One region of the Bacillus sp. T-10(2022) genome, then DNA from elsewhere that is predicted to be linked to it. Evidence: riboswitches for the same ligand, from Rfam matches in the RefSeq annotation. Region 1 holds a riboswitch; the other holds the start of a gene.
What was found. A riboswitch is a leader RNA that binds a small molecule or an ion and turns the genes downstream of it on or off. The one in region 1 is predicted to bind S-adenosylmethionine.

Region 1 (7,352 bases):
TGCTTACGAAGATTTTATCTTGAAATCATGTAATATTGGAGGGGGAGATTAAATGACCGATATCGTAATTTTATCAGGAAGTCCGGCTATTCCGTCCAGAACGGACATTTCACTAAAACATATTCAATCATTAGTCGAAAACGAAGGTTTTACCACAGCTTATTTCTCAATTACGGATTTCTCAGCAGATGATTTATTCCAAGGCAAATATAATAGCGAAGATATCTTAAAGCTTTCAGAGAAAATTCAAGCAGCTAGAGGTGTCATTATTGGTTCACCGGTTTATAAGGCTTCTTATACAGGTGTATTGAAGGCCTTGATCGATTTGCTGCCAGAAGGTGCTTTTAAGGGTAAGCCAGTACTGCCAATCATGATTGGCGGAAGTAACAGGCATCTATTGGCGATTGACTATGCACTTAAACCATTAATTTCAATATTAAAAGGCGAGCCGCTGCAGGGGATTTATTTCGTTGATAAAGAAATAGATAAACAGAATTCAGAAAACCCGATAAATGATTTGCATTTAATTGATCGCGTCCAGAGTCAAGTTCAAGAATTTGTAGAAGCGATACAGTTAAGAAATTAATGAATTCGAGTAATTCCTTCTATAAAAAGGACTGGAATTCGAGAAATTATTTTTTCAAAGAATGACAGGCGCCAATAATAGGTTTGTTAATGAAAATAGACTCATTTTTTTGGATGCTTTATCTAAAAAGACGAGTCTATTTTCGTATTTACATGAACATAAAATCATAATCGGAATAGTGTGTATAAAAATAACAGTTCATCCATAATATTAAACCAAGTTATTTTATAAGAAAACTCCATTGACAAGGATTAAATATATGTTAATATTTAAAATAATAAAACTTATCCAGAGCGACGGAGGGAATTGGCCCTTTGAAGTCCAGCAACCTGCATGATCGATGCAAGGTGCTACCTCCAACAAAATGTTGATCATTTTGGAAGATAAGGTAAAGATATTTACCTTGGGATCTTTCCATCATGGAAAGATTTTTGTTTTTTGGGAAAGTTGTAGGCAAACCATAACAATGTAAGGTTGTTTGGAATTATATAAATCTAAGAAATTCATTGAATCAGCGGTGAAAATAAGAAATTCGCGGATTTTCTTAAAGGAGGAACAGGCTTGGATAAAGAGAATCAGCTTGAAGAAATATTTGAACGACTTCAAGAAATGCTTAATTCTATGAAATATGGATCCATTACACTTATTGTCCAGGATGGTAAAATCATTCAAATGGAAAGAAATGAAAAATTAAGAATTAAATAAGGTATCTGCTGACTAGAAAAACTAGAGGCGGGTTTAACTGATATAAAGAGAGTATTGGTTAGATTCGTCTCTTTTTTCCTAGAGTCAAACAATTACAACGGGCATTGATCAACAGTTACTCTAACCTGATACAGCAAGTTTTTAGAGGGGGCTACAAAGTTGGCTGCATTAATAAACTATGAAAATTTCAACACTGGGGATTTCCCTGTATTTCCCGAAGACAGTGAGACAAAAGGTGCTTTGGAAGTTCTGCAATGGGCGAATGACCATTATGGAAACGAACTGATTTATGCTTGCAGTTTTGGCATAGAAGGCATCGTGCTTACGGATTTATTGGCGAAGGTCAATCCTTCTGCCAAAATAGTTTTCCTTGATACAGATGTTCATTTTGAGGAAACTTATCAATTGATCGAGCAAGTGAAAAAGCGATATCCAAAGCTTTCGATCGAAATGAAGAAACCTGCCTTGACGCTAGAGGAACAAGCAGCGGAATATGGGGATGAATTATGGGTTAGAGATTCAAATAAGTGCTGTAATATCCGTAAAATCATTCCGCTTACCGATGTGCTTTCAACGGCAACAGCATGGCTTTCGGGACTGCGGAGGGAGCAATCCGAAACAAGGGCTTTAACCGAGTATATCAATAAGGATAATAAGTTCAAGTCAGTTAAAATATGTCCACTCATACATTGGACATGGAAAGATGTTTGGCGCTACGCCCACAAAAACGGACTTCCATATAATATCCTGCATGATAATGGATATCCGAGCATTGGATGTAAAACATGTACAGCACCAGCCTTCAATGCAGATGATTTACGCTCTGGCCGTTGGCAAGGAGCTCAAAAAACGGAATGCGGATTGCATTTATCTTAAATAAATAAAAACCATAGGCTTAAATAAATAAAAACCATAGGCTTAAATAAATAGAAACCATAGGGGGAAATTAGCATGACAATCAGTTTACCGCACGGAGGAACATTAATCGATCTTTGGGAACCAAATTATGATATTAGTAAAATAACAAAGTCAATCGAAATCGATCAAATTGCTTTAAGTGATCTTGAATTGATAGGCACTGGTGCCTACAGTCCAATTAAAGGATTCTTTACAAAAAGTGACTACGAGACAGTGGTCAAGGATTTGAGGCTTAGCAGCGGTCATGTATGGAGCATCCCAATTACGCTTCCTTTGACCGAAGAAACTGCAGAAACCCTTACTATAGGTGAAGAAGTAACGTTGACTCATGAAGGTGAAACATACGGGGTTCTCTCCGTTTCCGATATTTACACGCCAGATAAGCAATTGGAAGCGACATTAGTATATCAAACGGATGATGAGAAGCATCCTGGAGTGAAAAATTTATATAACCGCGGTGATGTATATGTCGGTGGGGAAATAAAGTTGATCAAGAGAATAGAGCGTCCGCAGTTTCAAGCTCACTATTTGGACCCAGTCGAGACAAGGAAAGCTTTTGCTGAAAAAGGCTGGGAAACGGTTGTCGGCTTCCAAACGAGGAACCCTGTTCACCGTGCACATGAATACATTCAAAAGACAGCATTGGAGATTGTCGACGGCTTATTCTTAAACCCTCTTGTAGGTGCCACCAAATCAGATGACATTCCGGCAGATGTAAGAATGGAAAGCTATAAAGTGCTGCTTGAAAAATATTATCCTAAGGATCGCGTCTCCCTTGCAGTTTTCCCTGCTGCCATGCGTTATGCAGGACCTAGGGAAGCCATTTTCCATGCGATGGTCCGTAAAAATTATGGTTGCACACATTTTATCGTCGGACGTGATCATGCGGGTGTGGGCGATTATTATGGAACATATGATGCTCAAAAAATCTTTGGGAATTTCAACGCAGATGAGTTAGGGATCACGCTATTATTCTTTGAACATAGCTTTTACTGTAAAGCATGTGGCAATATGGCTTCCGCTAAAACTTGTCCGCATGGCAAGGAAGACCATGTCATCCTGTCTGGAACGAAGGTAAGGGAAATGCTGCGTAACGGAGAAATTCCTCCAGCTACCTTTAGCCGTAAAGAAGTCATCGAGGTGTTGATCGAAGGTCTAAAAAAGAATGAAGTTTATAACTGATCGGACATAAATTGAAGGATCACATGAAGAGGGGGATTTTTAATGAGTAAAAGTACGAATGTCACTTGGCATGAAACGTCATTGACCAAGGAGCTCCGCCGGAAGCAGAACGGCCATGAAAGCACAGTTCTATGGTTCACTGGTCTCTCGGGCTCCGGAAAATCAACGATTGCGAATGCAGTCGCTAAAGAGTTATATAATCGGAATATTCGAAGTTATGTTTTGGATGGTGATAATATCCGTCATGGTTTGAATAAAGATTTAGGTTTTTCTGAAGAGGACAGAACCGAGAATATTAGGCGAATCGGTGAGGTTTCCAAGTTATTCGTGGATAGTGGGCAGTTCGTATTGACCGCCTTCATATCACCTTTCAGGGCAGATCGGCAGATTGTACGTGATTTACTTGAAGAAGGGGAGTTTATTGAAGTATACATAAAGTGTCCGATCGAAGAGTGCGAAGTGCGTGATCCTAAAGGTCTTTATGACAAGGCGCGTAAGGGAATCATTAAAGATTTTACCGGAATCGACTCTCCTTACGAAGAACCTGAACAACCGGAAATCATTTTAGAATCCGACCAATACAGCATTGAAGAGTGCGTTGAACAGGTAATCGGTTATTTGTCAGCAAAGAAAGCGATTTAATCAAGGAGGATAATATAATGGTTTACGAGAAATTTTGGTCGGAAAATCCACTAATCGCTAAAAATAAAACGGAAGTCTGGAAATTGGAAAAAGACGGCTTGAAGATATTTGATGATATTCCACATTACGCAGCAAATGGTTTTGATTCCATCCCTAAGGAAAATTGGGATATGTTCAAGTGGGCAGGTCTCTACCTGCAACGGCCAAAAGAAGCTGGTTATTGGATGATGCGTGTCGTTATTCCCGGCGGTATCCTGACTTATGATCAACAAATTACGCTGGCAAACATCGCTAAAGATTACGGGAGGGGTGTATATGACATTACAACCCGTCAAGCCATTCAATTCCATTGGCTGACCATTGAACAAGTCCCGGATATCTTAAATCGTTTGGAAAAGGTTGGAATGACTACGGCTGGTGCTTGTGGTGATATCACACGCAATATCATCGGGAATGCATTGGCAGGCATCGATCCTGACGAACTTTTCGATACACGCGAGGTTCTATATGATGTATTTGAGTATTTCCGCCTTAACGAAGACTATTCGAACCTTCCTAGGAAATATAAAATGTCCATAAGTGCTAATATCCATAATGCATCAAATGCTGAAATCAACTGCGTTTCTTTCAATCCAGCAACTAAAGAAATTGATGGAGTAACGGAAGTTGGTTTTCACGTAAAAGTAGGCGGTGGGCTGTCCTCCGTTCCGATGCTGGCAGAGGAACTTGATTTATTCATTTTACCTGAAAAAACAGTCGAAGTAGCGGCAGCCATCACGACGATATTCCGTGACTTCGGGTACCGTGAAAAACGTCATCGCTCACGATTGAAATTCCTTGTCGCTGATTGGGGTCCTGAACAATTCAAGGAAAAGCTGCTGGAATACACCGGTCCGCTTCCTGAAAAGGGTGAAAGTGCGGTGGAGGGATGGAATGCAGGTTATTTCTACGGCATCCATAAACAAAAACAAGATGGTCTGAACTATGTTGGAGTCAATATACCAGTTGGTCGCCTAAACCCAGACGAAGTGATCGAGTTTGCCGAACTTGCGAAGAAATATGGAAATGGTGAAATCCGAAACTGTAATTCTCAAAATCTTATCATTCCAAATGTGCCGGATGCAAAACTTGAGGAATTAAAACAGGAATCCATCTTTGAAAGATTTCCATACCACCCAAAAAAATTCATTGGTTATTCCGTTTCTTGTACAGGCATCGAGTATTGCAACCTGGCACTCGTTGAAACAAAAGAACGAATGAGGACCATTTCTGAATCATTGGACAAGGAAATAGATCTCGATGTTCCTGTAAGGATGCATATGGTCGGTTGTCCGAATAATTGCGGTCAAAGAGCCATCGCCGAAATTGGCCTGCAAGGCATAAAAATGAAAAACCAGGACAAAAAGATGGTCGAGGCTTTTGAAATATACGTCGGTGGAACGCTGAATGAGGGCGGGAAATTCAATGAAAAACTTAAAGGGAAAGTGGAAGCTGAAAAGCTCTATCATGTTCTGAAAGAACTGATTCTATTTTTCAAAGAAACAAAACTTCTATCGGAAACCTTTCTTGATTTTGTGGAAAGGGTAGGGATATCCGAGTTACAAAGTAAGCTTGATGATATATTAACGGAAGTGGCCGTTTAATAGGGGAAGGTAAGCAATCGATGAATCTATACCGTTTTGAAGTCACTATCAAGGAACAACCGATTCATGTCATCATTGTTGCCGATTCAGATGAAAAGGCGTTTGAACTTGTTGATATCGAGTTGGAAAAGCATTATTTGAAAATGCCTGAAGTGGATGACATCTCATTATACGAAAAAAAGAAAATTAAAAATGGAGCAGGTTTCGTTTTATCGGAATTCGAAACGATTCTCTAAGGGAAGGCAGGTTGCAAAAATGGGGAAAGTATATCTAGTAGGAGCCGGTCCCGGAGATCCAGATTTAATTACATTAAAAGGATTAAAATGCATTCAAGAAGCTGATGTCATTTTATATGATAGACTTGTCAATAAAGAACTTTTGAATCATGCAAAAGACGGTGTCGAGCTGATTAATTGCGGTAAACTTCCGGATTATCATTTGTTGCAACAGGATACCATCAATCGGTTCCTGGTCAAATATGCAAAAAAGGGAAAAGTGGTCACCCGTTTGAAGGGCGGCGATCCATTCGTCTTTGGCAGAGGCGGGGAGGAAGCTGAAGCCCTCGCCAAAAGTGGCGTGAGCTTTGAAATCGTACCAGGCATTACGGCCGGAATCGCCGCTACAGCTTATGCGGGAATTCCAGTTACACACAGGGACCACGCTTCATCTTTTGCAATTGTTACCGGTCATCGGAAAAAGGATGAAGAGGATAATATCAAGTGGGAATCCCTTGCCAAAGGTATCGATACACTAGCCATTTACATGGGTGTTAAAAACCTGCCATATATTCAAGGGAAACTTTTGGAACATGGAAAAAATCCAGAGACTCCGGTAGCCCTTATCCATTGGGGGACATTAACAACGCAAAGAACAGCTGTCAGTACGTTGGCTAATGTAGTGGAAACCGCCAATAACGAACAGATTTCCAATCCTTGCATGATAGTCGTGGGCGATGTCGTTAATTTACGGGAAAAAATTAAATGGTTTGAAGGAAAACAAACCGAAAATTTGTTGGCGAATGAGGCCTTTTAATGGAAGCCATTTTATATATTTGCCATGGAAGCCGCGTTAAAGAAGCTTCAGCCCAAGCCATTGATTTTATTAAAGTTTGTATGCAAGCACAGCCAAATTCCATACAGGAGCAATGCTTCTTGGAATTGGAAACTCCTACGATAGAAGAGGCCTACGAACGATGCGTGCAAAAAGGTGCGACGAGAATCATCGCCATTCCAGTTCTATTGCTAACGGCTGTACATGCAAAACATGATATTCCGGTCATTTTGAACAAAATGAAAGAACGGTACCCTGCCGTTGAATTGAAATATGGGAGACCGATTGGTGTCAGTGATAAAATGGTTGACATTTTAGTGGAACGGTTGGAGGAAACAAATGTAAGGGTTTCGGAGGATTCCTTGGTTTTATTGGTTGGAAGGGGCAGCAGCGATCCCGACGTGAAAAGGGATTTGTCTCGATTGGCTGATTTGCTAAGGAACAGGTTTCCTAAAATCCGTGTGCAAGAGTGTTATTTGACAGCTGCCACACCAAGCTTTGGAGAAGCATTGGAATTTGCAGGGGAATCTCGATCAAACCAAGTATTTATCATTCCTTACCTATTGTTTACCGGTCTCTTAATGCAGTCGATTGAAAATAGTATAAAAAAGATCCAAAAAAAGGGG
Region 2 (7,352 bases), 290 kb from region 1:
GGCTTCACTTATGATATTTCCCCAAGGATCAATTATCAAGGAATGACCGGCAAATATATTATTGACATCAGAGCCTGAGCGATTAACGGCTACAACATAGGCTTGGTTCTCGATGGCACGGCTAATCAATAAGGCTCTCCAGTGATCGAGTCTCGGCTTTGGCCATTCAGCCGTAACGAATAGAACTTCGGCGCCTTTAGCGGTATGGGCTCGCTGCCATTCAGGGAAACGGATGTCATAACAAATGAAACCAGCACATATTTTTTCATCAAGAGTAAATAAACCATCCTTTTCTCCTGGCTTCAGGAAATGATGTTCATCCATTAACTGAAATAAGTGAAGCTTATCATATTCTTTTATGAGATTTCCCTGTTTATCGATGATGATCATGGTGTTATAGATTCCCTTGCTCGTTTTTTTCGCAATGGAACCGCCTACGATGTGAATCTCGTGTTTCCTTGCCTGTGTTTTAAGAAATTCAATCGTTTTTTCGGCCTCTTGATCAGCAATCTCATTTAACCTGCTTAAGTCGTATCCGGTTGTCCAAAGCTCTGGTAAAATGACGATATCGGGTTCCGACCGTGCTGCTTTTTCCAACCATTGTTCGGCAACCTGAAAATTGATATCCGGTTGCCCGAATGGCTATATCCATTTGAATACAAGCTATTTTCCACTTCATCGTTTAAAACCCCCATATGTAAAAAATGCTTTACAAGACTATGATAAACATATATCATTTGTGACTAGAATTTCAAGAAATTTCAGAGAAGGTGTATAAAATGGTGCAATTCGAAAAATCCAGACAGCTTCAGGACCTGCCTAAGCAGTTTTTTGCCTCACTAGTCGCAAAAGTCAATGCCATCACGGAGCAAGGACATGATGTCATTAATTTAGGCCAGGGAAATCCTGATCAGCCGACTCCAGACCATATCGTGAAAAGCTTGCAGTCTGCCGCTGAAAAAACGATTAATCATAAATATTCGCCATTTCGGGGGCATCAATATTTAAAAGATGCTGCTGCCGTCTTTTATGAACGTGAATACGGTGTCAAGCTGGATCCGAAAAGTGAAGTGGCGATTCTCTTCGGGGGAAAGGCAGGTCTTGTCGAACTGCCGCAGTGTTTATTGAATCCGGGTGATACGATCCTTGTTCCGGATCCCGGCTATCCGGATTATCTTTCCGGTGTTGTTTTAGCCCAGGCAAAGACCGAATTCATGCCCTTGACAGAAGAAAATGATTTTCTTCCAAAATACAGTGACATACATAAAGAAGTACTTGATAAAGCGAAAATGATGTTCTTGAACTATCCGAACAATCCCACAGGTGCTTCTGCAACTGAAAGTTTCTTTGATGAGACCGTCTCTTTTGCAAAAGAGCATTCAATTTGTGTGGTCCACGACTTCGCTTATGGAGCGATAGGATTCGACGGTAAAAAACCGGTAAGCTATCTCCAGTCAGAGGGAGCGAAGGAAATAGGAATAGAAATATACACACTATCGAAAACATACAATATGGCAGGGTGGAGAGTCGGCTTCGCAGTGGGGAATAAGAGTGTCATAGAAGCTCTTGAACTATTACAAGACCATCTTTATGTGAGTCTCTTCCCGGCGATACAAGAAGCTGCGGCAAGCGCTTTGCTTGACTCGCAGAGCTGTGTAGAGCAGTTAGTGCAGATGTACGAGGGGCGAAGGAATGTTTTCATTGAGGGATTGAGGGCAATCGGCTGGGATGTCAAAGCTCCTGCGGCATCATTTTTTGCCTGGCTCAAAGTACCTAAAGGTTTTACGTCCGAGCGTTTTGCAGACTATTTATTAACGCATGCCCACGTTGCTGTTGCCGCAGGAAATGGATTCGGTGAATTTGGCGAAGGATACGTCAGGGTAGGGCTGCTGACTTCGGAAGATCGGCTGAAAGAGGCTGTGGAACGGATAAGTAGATTAAAATTATTTTAACCACAATGATATATCCGATTAATTCACCCTTAAATAGTTAAAACTTATTGACAAAGTAGGGATTACCTGTCAGAATACAAAATAAATTCTTAATCTTTCGATACTTGGATGCAAATTTATATATCAGCGTTTTCTTATTTTGAGCAGGTGGAGGGACTAGCCCTATGAAGCCCCAGCAACCGACCGTAATTCCATTGTAAAATGGGGCGGAATTCTTCGCCGGATTTTTCTTGAAATCCACAAGGCACGGTGCTAATTCTTGCAGCCAATGGCTGGGAGATAAGAAGATGGCTTTTTAAAGCCTCTTCTTTATGAAGGGGCTTTTTCCATTTTGAGACCAGTTCAGGTTAATGACATCGAGAGTTTACTAACGTGATATAGGAGTGATCAAATGAGCGAGATAGTCGCTACATATTTAATTCATGATTCTAAGGGAAATCATGAGAAAAAAGCAGAGAGCATTGCCTTGGGATTGACTGTCGGAACATGGACGGACCTGCCCCATTTGGTCCAGAAACAACTGGAAAAACATAAGGGACGCGTCGTATCGGTGACACCACTTTCTGAAGAAGAGAGGGCAAACAGCTACTTTAATCGTAAAGTATACCGTTCGCTTATTAAAATTGCCTATCCGGCAAGGAATTTCTCCAATGATTTACCTGCAATCCTCACGACGGTCTTCGGCAAACTTTCATTGGATGGAGAAATAAAACTTATCGACTTGGATTTTGTCGGTGATATTCAAAAAGCCTTTCCAGGGCCGCAATTTGGCATTGAAGGCATTAGGGAAAAGGTTGGCGTATATAACCGGCCCCTGGTGATGAGCATCTTTAAAGGTGTATTAGGAAGAGACCTAACATTCCATAATGAGCAACTGAGGCAACAAGCATTAGGAGGTGTCGACCTAGTTAAAGATGATGAGATCCTCTTCGACCAGGACCTGACTCCATTTTTCGATAGAATAAAAACGGGAAAAAGAATATTGAATGAAGTCTATGAAACCACTGGCCACCGAACTTTATATGCTGTCAATCTATCAGGGAAAACATTTGAATTATTGGATAAAGCAGAGCAAGCAGCTGATGCAGGGGCAGATGCCTTGTTGTTCAACGTTCATACATATGGTTTGGATGTATTGCAGGCCTTGAGTGAACATGATCGTATCAAGCTGCCGATCATGGCGCACCCCGCATATAGCGGGGCATTGGCAGCTTCATCATTTTATGGGGTCGGCTATCCATTATTGCTTGGTAAATTAGTAAGGTTATCAGGTGCGGATTTATCCTTGTTCCCATCCCCTTATGGAAGTGTCGCACTTGAAAAAAAGGAAACCTTGGCGATTGCTGAAGCTCTGACAAAAGATGAACTTTCATGGAAAAAAGCTTTCCCTGTTCCTTCTGCTGGCATTCATCCGGGCATGGTTCCGGACCTAATCAAGGATTTTGGAATCGATAGTGTGATTAATGCCGGAGGTGGAATTCACGGGCATCCTGATGGAGCAGAGGGCGGGGCAAAGGCTTTCCGTTCTGCTGTAGAAGCCGTACTGGCAGGAAAGGACCTATCTGAAGCGGCGCTTGAGAATGAAACACTAAAAAAAGCTCTTGTGTTATGGGGAGGCCTATAAGAAATAATGAAACCGATCATCTTTTGTGATTTTGACGGAACGATCACCAACACGGATAATATCATTTCAATCATGAAGAAATTTGCGCCTCCGGAATGGGAAGCGTTGAAAGACGGTGTCCTTCAGCAAAAAATCAGTATATCTTCAGGAGTAGGGGATATGTTTTCCCTGCTTGATAGCGGCTTGAAGGATGACATCATCCAATATGTAAGAAAGACGGCCGGCATTCGTCCAGGGTTTTATGAATTCGTTGAGTATACGAAACAAGCCAACATCCCTTTATATATTGTAAGCGGGGGCATGGATTTTTTCATTGCACCGCTTTTAAATGATATCTTGCCAACAGAGTCCGTTTATTGCAACCATGCATTTTTTGATAAGGAAAAGATTTATATTGAGTGGCCACATACTTGTGATGATCAATGTAATAATGATTGCGGTTGCTGCAAGCCATCCATTATGAGGGAAATTACGGGTGCGGAAGATTTTAAATTCGTTATTGGAGATTCGGTAACGGATTTTGAAGCTGCAAAACAGGCCGATTTTGTCATAGCCCGTGACATACTGCTTGAAAAATGCGATAGGGAAGGGATTCCACATCAAGGATTTGAAACGTTTTTTGATGTAATTGATATTTTAAAGCAGCAGAAGGTGGTTAAAGCGTGAACAATCATTCTAAAGAATGGCAGGAGCTGGCAGACATTAAAGCTGAACTGGCCGAAAGGGATTGGTTTATGGGAACTAGCGGGAACTTGTCCATTCGGGAGCCCAAAAGCCCTTTCTTTTATATTACGGCAAGCGGTAAGGATAAAAGGAAGCAATCGGATTCGGACTTTTTACTGGTGGATTTAAAAGGAAAGCCAGTTGAAGAAACGAACCTAAGACCATCGGCCGAAACTTTACTTCATACAGTCATTTACCGGAAAACGAATGCGAACTGTGTACTCCATGTCCATACAGTTGAAAATAATGTGATATCCGAATTGTACGGAGATGAAGGCCAAGTTTCTTTTCGTAATCATGAAATCATTAAAGCAACCGGTCGGTGGGATGAAGATTCGGAACTTCGGATTCCAATCATATATAATCATGCTGACATTCCGCTGTTATCCGATAAGTTCGAGCCACATGTCGAAGAAGACTCTGGCGCCGTGCTGATCCGCAATCATGGTATTACGGTTTGGGGTAAAAGCGGACTCGAAGCAAAGAGAATACTTGAAGCTTGCGAATTTTTATTTCAATATCAACTGTTGCTTAATCAACAAAAGGCGTTTGCAGGTTCTTTAAGATAAACACTCATAGAGGAGGAATGAATGATGGCGACGATCAGATTCCATGAAACAAACGAGGTTATTGAAAACGGTGAACAGGTAAAAGGATTTTTAGAAACACAAGGGGTTATTTATGAGCAGTGGGACATTTCTAAATTACCGGCCCATCTCGTGGAAAAATACGATCTAACAGATGCTGACAAGGAGGAAATCCTTGTAGCATTCCAATCAGAGATAGCGGAAATCTCCGAAAGAAGAGGCTATAAAGCGCATGATATCATCACATTATCCGATGCGAATCCGAACTTGGATCAAATGCTTGAAAACTTTAAGCAGGAACATCACCATGAAGATGATGAAGTGCGTTTCATAGCAGGCGGAACGAGTATCTTTGCCATCGAAGGCAAGGATAAACAGTGGTTTGATGTGCGCCTTAATCCAGGTGATCTTATTAGTGTACCAGAATCAACAAGACATTATTTTACGCTTGCAGAAGATAGGAAAACTGTTGCTGTCCGCATTTTCGTTACAGCGGCAGGATGGGTGCCGATTTACGAAAAAGACGAAGTTCAAGCATGAATCAATGTTGAAAAACCAGCTTAAGGGCTTGGTTCAATTTGTCGACAAAAGGGAAGTCGGAATGGTCTCATCCCTAACCAGGATTTTAAAAAACAAGACCAGATTATCCTTAATGGTTTTTTCCTGTAATCCTTATTGGATTGAAGAAATTTGCGACACTCCTGCCGAATAACTGGCTAGAAAAGACACCACAGGCGCTTGCGCCGAAGAGGCTTGGCAGGCAGTCGGCGGAAAGGGAACGGATTTCTGAAATCGACTGGACATTATTAAATAAAAAACTGCAGTCGAACTCGCTTTTCTTCGAGTTTATCTTCATTCTGAAACAAGCCATCCGGCTTGTTTCATTTTGCAGTCAAAAGCGTTCGGAATGGTCTCATCTCGAACCATGATTTAAAAACAACCAGATTATCCTTAATGGTTTTTTCCTCTAATCTTCATTGGATTGAAGAAATTTGCGACACTCCTGCCGAATAACTGGCTAGCCGAGACACCATAGGAGCTTGCGCCGATGAGGCGTGTCAGACAGTCGGCGGAAAGAGAGCAGATTTCTGAAATCAACTGAACTTTTTAAATAAAACACTGTAGGCAAACTGAGTTTTCATAGAGTTTGCCTACAGTCTGTAACCACGAAGATGGACTCCGTGATTTCAGTTTGGCAACAAAATGGTGTTCGGAGTCCGAATAGTGAGATGAAGGTCAAAAAATCTCGCGAACGCTCGAATATAGTAATCCGGTCTTAATAGTTTTATACTCTAATCCTCATTGGATTGAAGAAATTTGCGACACTCCTGCCGAATAACTGGCTAGCCGAGACCCCACAGACGCTTTCGTCGAGGAGGCTCGGCAGACAGTCGGCGGAAAGGGAGCGGATTTCTGAAATCGACTGGACGTTTTTAAATAAAAAACCTCAGTCGAACTCGCTTTTCTTCGACTTTGTCTATGTCCGAAACCAGCTTACGGGCTGTTTTTTTTTGTGAATCCGGCAAGTGCTTTAGTAAGATAAGTATGATAAAATTTAACCGAATCGAATTTAACCGGATCATAGGAGCAGATAAGAATGAAAACAACCGAAGTGTACATATTGGGCGGCTTTCTCGGCAGCGGGAAAACGACGCTTCTTCGAAATATATTAAAGCAGGAAAGTGACGCGGGCAGAAAAGTGGCCGTGCTTTTAAATGAGCTCGGCAGTGTATCGGTTGACAGCGGACTCATTGGTGATGGGGTGCCTCTGAAGGAGTTGTTTGACGGGTGCATCTGCTGCACAATTCAAGATAAACTGGAGGTTCAGCTTCATGAATTGCTAACCGAAAATGACCTGGATGCGGTTTATATTGAAACGACGGGCGCTGCTCATCCAGTTGAAGTATTGGACGGCATCATGTCACCGATTTTCGCCAAAAGGCTGGAGTATAAAGGGATTATCACGGTGGTCGATTTATTAAGGTGGCGCGATCGCGAGGAGCTGTCCCCGCAGCTTCGACAGCTGCTTGCCGAGCAAATCCACCATGCCGATTTCATATTATTGAATAAAGCCGATTTAGTAAGTGAGATGGAGGCCGCACAGCTAATATATACGATACAGGCGCTGAATAGGGATGCTGTATGTTTATTGACGGAGTATGCAGCCATTTCTTTGGCATCATTGCAGCAAATGAAAAGAAAAAGGCATAATGGACATCAAAAGCTTGATGTACATGACCATTTGCATTTAACTGCAATCGTTCATACATTTGAAGGTGCCGTGGCACAAACCGACTTTGAAGAGTGGCTTAGGTCCCTGCCGGAAACGGTATATAGAATGAAAGGATACATTTCCTTTACACATTCACAATACCCCCATTTATTTCAATACTCCTACGGAATGCCGATGTATATGAATGAAATGATGAAAATGCCATTGAATATCGTCATAATCGGGGAAAAGTT

Region 2: it holds a riboswitch for S-adenosylmethionine, as region 1 does, so the genes downstream of both, mtnW (2,3-diketo-5-methylthiopentyl-1-phosphate enolase) here and OSJ91_RS14725 (YezD family protein) in region 1, are expected to answer to the same signal.

Annotation. Positions count from the first base shown of each region.
Region 1 is NZ_CP113518.1:3,003,909-3,011,260, reverse strand. It holds gene ssuE (NADPH-dependent FMN reductase) at 53-586, shown strand; SAM riboswitch class I at 868-976, shown strand; gene OSJ91_RS14725 (YezD family protein) at 1,148-1,291, shown strand; gene OSJ91_RS14720 (phosphoadenylyl-sulfate reductase) at 1,463-2,167, shown strand; gene sat (sulfate adenylyltransferase) at 2,243-3,391, shown strand; gene cysC (adenylyl-sulfate kinase) at 3,434-4,033, shown strand; gene OSJ91_RS14705 (nitrite/sulfite reductase) at 4,051-5,676, shown strand; gene OSJ91_RS14700 (DUF3906 family protein) at 5,697-5,912, shown strand; gene cobA (uroporphyrinogen-III C-methyltransferase) at 5,932-6,708, shown strand; gene OSJ91_RS14690 (sirohydrochlorin chelatase) at 6,708-7,352, shown strand, end outside.
Region 2 is NZ_CP113518.1:3,295,095-3,302,446, reverse strand. It holds partial or broken gene OSJ91_RS16100 (carbon-nitrogen family hydrolase) at 1-679, opposite strand, end outside; gene OSJ91_RS16095 (aminotransferase class I/II-fold pyridoxal phosphate-dependent enzyme) at 780-1,952, shown strand; SAM riboswitch class I at 2,084-2,238, shown strand; gene mtnW (2,3-diketo-5-methylthiopentyl-1-phosphate enolase) at 2,344-3,576, shown strand; gene OSJ91_RS16085 (2-hydroxy-3-keto-5-methylthiopentenyl-1-phosphate phosphatase) at 3,583-4,242, shown strand; gene OSJ91_RS16080 (methylthioribulose 1-phosphate dehydratase) at 4,239-4,868, shown strand; gene OSJ91_RS16075 (cupin domain-containing protein) at 4,893-5,426, shown strand; gene OSJ91_RS16070 (CobW family GTP-binding protein) at 6,484-7,352, shown strand, end outside.